Regions from separate parts of the Neobacillus sp. D3-1R genome, predicted to be linked through region 1. Evidence: riboswitches for the same ligand, from Rfam matches in the RefSeq annotation. Region 1 holds a riboswitch; each other region holds the start of a gene.
The links. A riboswitch is a leader RNA that binds a small molecule or an ion and turns the genes downstream of it on or off. The one in region 1 is predicted to bind lysine.

Region 2: it holds a riboswitch for lysine, as region 1 does, so the genes downstream of both, ACSBPO_RS22070 (transporter substrate-binding domain-containing protein) here and ACSBPO_RS16905 (aspartate kinase) in region 1, are expected to answer to the same signal.
Region 3: it holds a riboswitch for lysine, as region 1 does, so the genes downstream of both, ACSBPO_RS21990 (ABC transporter substrate-binding protein) here and ACSBPO_RS16905 (aspartate kinase) in region 1, are expected to answer to the same signal.

Annotation. Positions count from the first base shown of each region.
Region 1 covers NZ_CP197471.1:3,282,876-3,286,008, forward strand. Annotated here, with positions in the region: gene ACSBPO_RS16905 (aspartate kinase) at 44-1,273, opposite strand; lysine riboswitch at 1,404-1,581, opposite strand; gene uvrC (excinuclease ABC subunit UvrC) at 1,650-3,133, opposite strand, start outside.
Region 2 covers NZ_CP197471.1:4,392,125-4,395,257, forward strand. Annotated here, with positions in the region: gene ACSBPO_RS22060 (amino acid ABC transporter ATP-binding protein) at 1-253, opposite strand, end outside; gene ACSBPO_RS22065 (amino acid ABC transporter permease) at 278-1,027, opposite strand; gene ACSBPO_RS22070 (transporter substrate-binding domain-containing protein) at 1,099-1,935, opposite strand; lysine riboswitch at 2,041-2,224, opposite strand; gene ACSBPO_RS22075 (RNA polymerase sigma factor) at 2,414-2,923, shown strand; gene ACSBPO_RS22080 (DUF4179 domain-containing protein) at 2,936-3,133, shown strand, end outside.
Region 3 covers NZ_CP197471.1:4,375,189-4,378,321, forward strand. Annotated here, with positions in the region: gene ACSBPO_RS21980 (amino acid ABC transporter ATP-binding protein) at 1-200, opposite strand, end outside; gene ACSBPO_RS21985 (amino acid ABC transporter permease) at 197-880, opposite strand; gene ACSBPO_RS21990 (ABC transporter substrate-binding protein) at 918-1,706, opposite strand; lysine riboswitch at 1,815-1,997, opposite strand; gene ACSBPO_RS21995 (M20/M25/M40 family metallo-hydrolase) at 2,184-3,133, shown strand, end outside.

The DNA of each region.
Region 1 (3,133 bases):
GATAAAAAGGTGTCCCTTTAATGGGACACCTTTTTCTTTCTTATTATGCTTTTACTTTGTTTCCAGCCAACTCAAATGTATCGTGTAAAACTTGCACAGCTGCTAGCATACTCTTCTCTTCCACAACGGTTGAAACCTTAATTTCAGAAGTACTAACCATTTTAACTTGGATATTATTTTTCGCAAGTGCTTCAAACATTTCTGCAGCTACTCCAGGATTAGAAATCATTCCAGATCCAACAATTGACACCTTTGCTAAATCAACTTCACTTTCGATTCGTTCAAATTGAAGCGTTTCTTTATTGTTTTCTAAAACGTGTAGAGTTTCTTCCAAATCTTCTGTTTTAATAGAAAAGGACAAATTCGTTGTGTCAAATCCAGTTGTACTTTGAATAATGATATCGACATTAATATGATGGCTTGCTAATGTTGTAAAAATAGTAGAAAGACTTGTTAATGAATTAGCTAATCCAATGACAGTTACTCTTGTTATTTCATCTTCAAATGCCACACCACGGACAACTAAGTTTTGTTCCATGCTAACTTCCTCCTCAATGATCGTTCCAGATTCTCTTTCCATACTAGAACGCACCTCTAATGGGATATGATAATTTTTCGCGAATTCAACCGCTCTTGGGTGCAGGACCCCTGCCCCTAAGTTGGCTAACTCTAACATTTCATCATAGCTAACCGATAATAGTTTTCGAGCATCTTTAACATAGCGAGGATCCGTAGTAAAAACGCCTGTCACATCTGTATAGATATCACATTTATCAGCCTTTAAAGCAGCTGCAAGAGCTACTGCTGTTGTATCGGATCCACCACGGCCTAATGTCGTGATTTCCCCTGAATCGGTTACTCCTTGGAAACCTGCAACCACGACTACTTTCCCTTCAGTTAGTTTTTTTTCGATGGCTTTTGTATCGATGTTGGTAATACGAGCATTACTATGAACATCTTCAGTCATTATTCCAGCCTGCCACCCCGTATAGGAAACAGCAGAGATTCCTATTTCAGCCAGCGCCATCGATAATAAGGAAATCGTTACTTGTTCCCCTGTCGATAGAAGCATATCCATTTCTCTTTTTGACGGATTAGATGATAATTCTTTAGCTAAAGTGACCAATTGATCAGTCGTTTTTCCCATGGCTGAAACAACTACCACAACATCATTTCCGTTATTTTTTTCTTCTAATACGCGGGCAGCAACATTTTTAATTCTTTCTGCACTGCCAACAGAGGTTCCCCCGAACTTTTGAACAATTAAGCCCACAATTTCCCCTTCTTTCAATGGTTTACATTAATTAGCATTTACATTAGTATTTCCTAAAAAAACAATAAAAAAAGCAATAAGAGGTCGTCTCTCATTGCTTTAGTAAACGTAAATATAAATACGTACCACAATGTGAGATAGCTCTCCAAGATAACACATCTTGACAATCCTACATTTCTTAAACGCAGGACCAGCAAAGAAAGAAAAGAGACTTTCTTTACTTCGGCGAACATTCCTTTCAAAGTCCTTCACAGAAGCTCTATCTTCTCCGAACTTTTACTCTTAAGGCTCGCACCTCTACCTTCACTATTAAAATTAAAAGTGATTGTTATTAAATTTTCACTAATTATAGCACATGTATTTTTTGACGACAACCTTATTCTTGCAACTTTTTCAATAGTAAGTCTGCCACATTTGCAGGTATTCCAATAGAGGTGAAATCCTTTAACTTTGCTTCCTTCATTTTCTTCAAAGACCCGAAATGCTTAAGTAGCGCTTTTTTACGTTTTTCTCCAATCCCTTCGATTTCATCAAGTAGAGATTGGAAAGCTCCTTTTCCACGAATCTGTCTATGAAAGGTAATGGCAAAACGGTGAACCTCATCTTGTATTCTTTGTAACAAGTAAAATTCTTGACTCGTTCTTCCTAAGGGAACCATTTCCAGTGGATTTCCGAATAAAAGCTGTGAAGTGCGATGCTTATCATCTTTTGCAAGGCCAGCTAATGGGATATCTAAGCCTAATTCGTTTTCAAGAATATCTCGAACAGCCTCTATATGCCCCTTCCCACCATCCACAATAATTAAATCTGGGAGTGGTAAGTTTTCTTGGAGTACACGAGTATACCTGCGACGCACTACCTCTCTCATGGATTCATAATCGTCCGGTCCCTCAACTGACTTGATTTTGTATTTCCGATATTCTTTCTTTTCAGGCTTACCATCTATAAACACAATCATTGCTGATACTGGATTTGTCCCTTGAATATTCGAGTTATCAAAGGCTTCAATTCGATGCGGAGTATAAATCCCCATTGCTGCTCCTAAGTTCTCAACAGCCTTAATGGTTCGGTCCTCATCCTTTTCAATTAAAGAAAACTTTTCTTTTAGTGCAATGGTTGCGTTCTTTTCAGCTAATTTAACTAGTTCTTTTTTCTGCCCTTTTTGGGGTTGTATCACCTTAACCTCCAAAAGTTCTTCTACTATGGCAGAATCAATAGAATGGGGAATCAATATTTCTTTTGGCTTAAAATGATTAGCCTTTGTATAAAACTGCCCAAGGAACGTTAAGATTTCTTCTTCTGGCTCATTATAAATAGGGAAAAGAGAAATATCACGCTCTATTAATTTACCTTGTCTTACAAAAAATACTTGAACACACATCCAACCCTTATCCACTGCATAACCAAAAACGTCACGATCAGTAAAATCCGTCATCGTTATCTTTTGTTTTTCCATTGTTGCTTCAATGTGGAGTATTTTATCTCTAAACTCTTTTGCTCTTTCAAAATCTAATTCTTCTGCCGCTGCTGTCATCTTTTCAGAAAGATCCTTTTTAATGTCTTTATAGCCCCCATTTAAAAATCTAGTGATTTCATCGGTTAGCTGTTTATATTCAGACTCACTTACCTCTTTTACACAAGGGGCCAAGCACTGACCCATATGGTAGTAAAGACACACCCGATCAGGGAGGGTGTTACACTTTCTTAACGGATATAAGCGATCCAATAATTTTTTTGTCTCATTTGCACTCTGAACGTTAGGATATGGCCCAAAGTATTTTCCTTTATCTTTTTTCACTTGGCGCGTTGTAATCAGTCTCGGATGTCTCTCAGCCGTTAACTTGATAAAAGGATAACTTT
Region 2 (3,133 bases), 1.1 Mb from region 1:
CCATTCCTAAATGTCTACGGTAAGCAAATAGATCATGCTTGTCATCTAATATATTTTCTCCATGATAAATAATCTGGCCACCGCTTGGCTTTTCTAAAAGATTGATACAACGCAGAAGAGTAGATTTTCCGGAACCTGAGGAACCAATAATACTCACAACTTCTCCTTTGTTAACAGTAAAATCAATGTCCTTTAACACTTCATTAGTTCCAAAAGATTTGTTTAGATGCTGAACTTCAATGACTTTTTCCATATATGCTCCTCCTTCCGCTTTTAATTAGTTTCTTGTACCTGTTGCTTCTAATGGCGTTTCATTTCCAATCATCGTGTAATTATCAGGACCTTCTAATTTTTTCTCTACATAAAGTAAAATTCTCGTTACGATAAACGTCATGACAAAATAAATCACACAAGCCACAAAGAAGGATTCAAAATATCTAAAATTATTACCTGCAACTGACTTTGTTAAGAAGTACAATTCTGATACTGAAATAACATTTAGGACAGATGTATCTTTAATATTAATGACAAATTGATTTCCGGTAGCCGGTAAAATATTTCGAATTACTTGTGGTAATACCACATTTAACATCGTTTGAATATGGTTCATCCCGATGGCTTGGGCAGCTTCATATTGTCCTTTATCAATGGAAACAATCCCACCGCGAACATATTCCGCCATGTAAGCCCCCGTATTAATCGATACAACAATTAGGGCCGCAACTATAACATTCATATTGATATTGAAAGCTAAAGCAGAACCATAATAAATAACCATCGCCTGAACAATCATAGGTGTTCCACGGAAGAACTCTATATAAATAGAAAGAATGATATTAATAATTTTAAGAATAACTTTTTTTGCTCCACGTTCAGGAACAGGAATCGTACGAATAACTCCAGCCAATAATCCAATGATTGCCCCAAATATGGTCCCAATCAGCGCTATAAAGAGTGTCATACCAGCACCGCGTAGGAACATTGGCCAGTTTTCCAATACAATCTTTACGACCCACTCAAAGCTCATCTTTCCTTCCCCCTTTTCCTCATTATCATAAAACCGACTGTATAATTGAATACAGCCGGTTTGCTCGAACATTATTCTGCTGCAGGTTGGTTCTTGATAGCCGTATCCATAATTTGAGTACGTTCTTCCTCAGAGATACCCTTTAAGATTTCATTCATTTTTTCTGTTAATTTACTTCCTTTTTCAAGTCCAACAGCGATAGCTGTATCATCCTCTGATGTTTTAAATCCATCTTCAAATTCAACCATTGCGAAGTTTTCATTTGCTGATGCGGCACTAACTGCTTCCGGACGCTCTGATACATAACCATCAATCATTCCTGATTGAAGTGCTACTCGCATTGCTGGGAAGTTATCCATTGCTGTCTGTTTAGATACACCTTCAATTTGATCAATCACAGAGTAGTGGAATGTATTTAATTGAGCCGTTACCTTTGCACCTTTGAAATCTTGGATAGATGTCGCATTTTCAAACTTTCCACCCTTTTTAACAACCATCACTAGATTAGACTTATAATAGTTATCTGAGAAGTCAATGGTTTCTTTACGTTCTGCTGTTGGTGACATCCCTGCAATAATGGCATCAATTTTTCCAGATGTTAATGCTGGTACTAGACCATCCCATTCGGTTTTCACAATCACTAGTTTTTTGCCTAACCCATCGGCAATTTTTTTAGCAATCTCCACATCATAACCACCAGCGTATTCAGCCGCTCCATCTATTTTTACACCGCCATTGGAATCATCCTTCTGAGTCCAGTTAAATGGCGCATATCCAGCTTCAAGACCTACCTTAAATGTATCTTCTCCTTCTGACCCAGAAGTGGATTGACTGCTTGTCCCACATCCAGCTAATAGAATCATAGCGGACAGGATTAATACTAAAAATAATGATGCTTTCTTTCTCATGTTCATTCTCCCCCTATTTTTTTGAGCTTTTTTTACAACAAAAAACGACCTGAGATAAACTCAGGTCGCACTATGCATAGTTGCCCTAAATTCCTCTCTTTTCTCAAATGAGATAGCACAACTCAGATAAACCAGGAAAGTTTACTGAGACAGTCCTGCAGCTCTTAACTGCAGACCCAGCAAGTAATACGGAGAATATTACTCACTTCGGCGACATTTCCTTCTCCTTAGCATCAAAGCTTCTCAAACTCCACTAAAGACTGTTAAATATCGCGCCTCTACCTCACCTATTAAAAAGTGAGGTTTCTATTAAATTATATTTATAAGGCTACAACACGCCCATCAATCTGTCAACCTGATTAACTATATTAATATAAATTGGTTGCATGGTAAAATAGTGGAAATTCATTTAAAAAATTAATCTTTTTTCCAATAAAAAGAAACATTCAAACGTCTATTAGGTGAAGGGAGGAAAAAAATGGCTCAACCTATTTTACACCAATCAGAACAATATGATGAAAGCCTTGCTGAATTTAAGATTTTATTTGATCAACATAAGAAACATGTATTTGCGATAGCACTTTCCATTCTAAGAGACTTTGAACTATCTGAAGACGTGCTTCAAGAAGTTTATATTAAACTTTATCAGCAGCTGAAGAATCATGAAATTAAAAATGTTAAGGCATGGCTCATTCGTGTATCAAGAAACACAGCATTAGACCTTTATCGAAAAAAAAATCGGGAATTAACCGGATTTGATCAAAACTATTTTGAACAAATCCATTATTTATCGGAGGACCCTATCGACAAAATGGTCTTATCAAAATACTTGGAATTGTTGAATACAGAGGAAAGGCAAATCGTCATTTTAAAGGATATCTCAGGTCTAAAGCATCGAGAAATTGCTAAAATCACGGAAATGCCGTTGGGTACAGTTCTTTGGAAGTATAATGCTGCCATGAAAAAACTTCGCAAAGCATTAGACTAAGGAGGAAATCAGATGGAAAAAGAAAAAACACAAAAACATCTAAATAAAGCTATTGAAAAACAAGTCCCAGATGTCTGGGTTGATATACAAAGTAAAATAAAGGCAGCGGAAAAACGAGGAAATCAAGAAAAACTGTTAATAATGAATCGCAAGGGGCCTAACAAAAAGAAAACGATTTATAAAAGATTAGCCGTTGCGGCAGCGGTTTGT
Region 3 (3,133 bases), 1.1 Mb from region 1:
GCATCGATTTTTTCAGCATCTATGACAATATCTCCACTCTCTGCTACCTCTAAAAAGTTCAAGCAACGAAGAAGCGTACTTTTCCCAGAACCACTTGCTCCTATTAAAACGACTACTTCTTTTTCCTTTATCTCTAAATCGATATTTTTCAAAACATGTAATGAACCGAAGGATTTTGAAAGGTTTTTTATCGTTATCATGCGATTTTAACCTCCTTCGGTTTACTTACGTCTAATTTTTTCTCAAGACGGTTAGCAAACCAAGTGAAAATGAGAACAATAATTAGGTAATATAGTCCAACGACAAAGTATGTTTCAAACGGCATGTAGTTTTCACCTTGCACCGTTAGGGCTGTATTATATAAATCTGTAACGGAAATATAAGCTACCAGCGAGGAATCCTTTAAGCTAATGATAAACTGATTGGCTAAGGATGGGACTGCCCTTTTTAGCGCCTGTGGAAAAATGATTCGTCTCATGGCTAGTGAATAAGACATTCCAAGCGATCTTGCTGCCTCCATCTGACCGCGATCAATCGATTGGACGGCTCCTCTAAATATTTCAGCGATATAAGCGCCGGTATGAATCCCTAAAGCTAATGCTCCCGCTGTAAAACTATCTAACGTGACAAAATTAGCTAGTCCATAGTATAAAAACATAATTTGAACGATTAGCGGTGTCCCACGAATTACTCCAATATATATATCCGCTATTCGATTTAATAGTTTAATAGAAGAAATTTTAAAACCTGCAAATATTATCCCTATTATGGTTGCAAATAGTAGTGAGATTGCTGTAATCGATATCGTCATCCATGAAGCCTGTAAGAAGGCTATTCCATGCTCGGTTAGGATGCCGATTATATTGTGGAAAAAACTCATGATTAAGCCTCCTTAAGATTGCGTGGAATTTGTTCCATTATTTCTCCATAACATTGGTATTGAACCATTTCATACTAATTTTTTCATATGTTCCATCATCAATCATGGATTGAATTGCTTCGTTAATTTTATCTGCCAACTCTTTGTTACCTTCATTTACAGCGACACTTACGCGGTCTTCATTTAATAATTCACCAACTGCTTTAATCTTAAGGCCCTTTTCATTCATTGCGTTTACACCAACAATTTTATCTGTGATTACCGCATCTAAACGGCCTAACGCTAAATCCTGTAGAGCATTTACGTCAGTTGGATACCCTTTTACATCATCCGATAATTCATCGGCCATATCCTTCCAAGTACTAGCTTGAATCACACCAATTTTTTTACCTTTTAAATCCTCTTTTGATTGGATATCGGTGTTATCTTCTGCAATAAAGATCTGTGCACCTGACAGATAGTAAGGATTTGTAAAGTCAACTTGCTTATCACGCTCTGGTGTAGCAGTCATACTTCCTATGATTGCATCATATTTTTTCGCTTTTAAACCTTGAATGATCGTTTCCCACGGGTTAGTTACAGGGTTTGCTTCAAGACCAATTCTCTTCGCAATTTCTGTTCCAATTTCCACATCAAAACCAGTTAATTTTCCATCTTTTTTAAAATTTAATGGCGGGTACATACCCGTCATCGAGAATGTTAAAGAACCTTCCTTTACTAATTGCAGACCATTCTCTTCTTTTCCTGAACCGTTGCTTCCCTTTGCACCACAAGCAGATAAAATGACTAGCAATGCTGAAATCAAGATAATCGTAAGTTTTTTCATCGTTGTACTGTCCCCTTTTTTCAAAATTTAAAAAACGTTTAAAAATAAAAAAACACCGTCCCCTTCTGGGTATGACGGTGTCCTATACACCCTCGTTCTATAAGCATTGGTGAAGATAGTTCTCCACAATTCAAAAGAATTGTGACAGTTCTGCCCCTTTTCGAGTGCAGCCCCAGCTTTCTGAAACAGTGAGATTCAGCAGCTTCGGCGATTTATCCTTTTTCCTATTTTCATAGATTTCACTTCATCTCAAATAGGATACTCTTATAAATCGCGACCTCTACCCCATCTAATGCTTGCAAGATGAGGATTTTTATTCACATTTTTGTAACAATATACAAATTATATACACAGTATTTGATATATTACAATAGTAAAAATTTACAGTTTATTATAAAAATAAAATCCTTGACGTTTATTTCATCCATGATATACATTTTGTACAATACCAATTCTCAGAAAATGGGGGCTAAATGTATGTTGAACTGTCGTGAAGAAGTACTCGCTTTTACGAATCAACTTGTTAACATTGAGAGTATTGTTAACACAGAGGGCGAAAAGGTTATTGCCGATTCCTTACATAAGATGATTTCTTCTTTCCCATACTTCTCAAAAAATCCTTCTTACGTCACCGTTTCCCAAACGATAAACGATGATTTTGAAAGATACAATGTCCTTGCTTTTGTAAAAGGGACAAAAGGAACTAGCAAAAGAACGGTTATTTTAATGGGGCATATCGATACTGTTGGAATTGATGATTTTACTCAATTAAAAGATAAGGCATGCTATCCAGATGAACTGATGGAAGCACTTAAAAGTGAAGAATTGCCTGCTTCTGCTAAAGAGCAGTTAAACTCAGGAGACTGGTTATTTGGCCGTGGTGTCCTTGATATGAAGAGTGGCGTTGCTAGTCATCTTTATCTATTAAAATATTATTCTGAGCATCCTGATGAACTGGATGGAAATCTGGTACTACTAGCAGAATGTGATGAAGAGGATAGCTCACATGGTGTCCTTTCTGCTCTAAAAACACTTAAGGCCTGGAAGGAAGAGCATGGCTTTGAATATGTTGCAGCTATCAATGCTGATTTTGTTTCCCCTCGTTATGAAGGTGATCAAAACCGCTATATTTACAAAGGTACTGTTGGAAAGCTCCTTCCATCCTTCTTTATCACAGGGGCTGAAACTCACGTTGGTTCTGCATTTGAAGGTTTAGACCCTAACTTTATTGCAGCTGAACTGACAAAGCAGATTAACTATAATCCAGATCTTTGTAATGAAGCTCTCGGGGAAACAACTGTTCCTCCGGTATCATTAAAGCAAACTGATTTGAAGCCATCCTATACGGTTCAAACTGCGTTATCGGCGTATGTCTATTACAATTTCTTTATCCATTCTTGGTCACCAAAACAGGTTCTAGAAATATT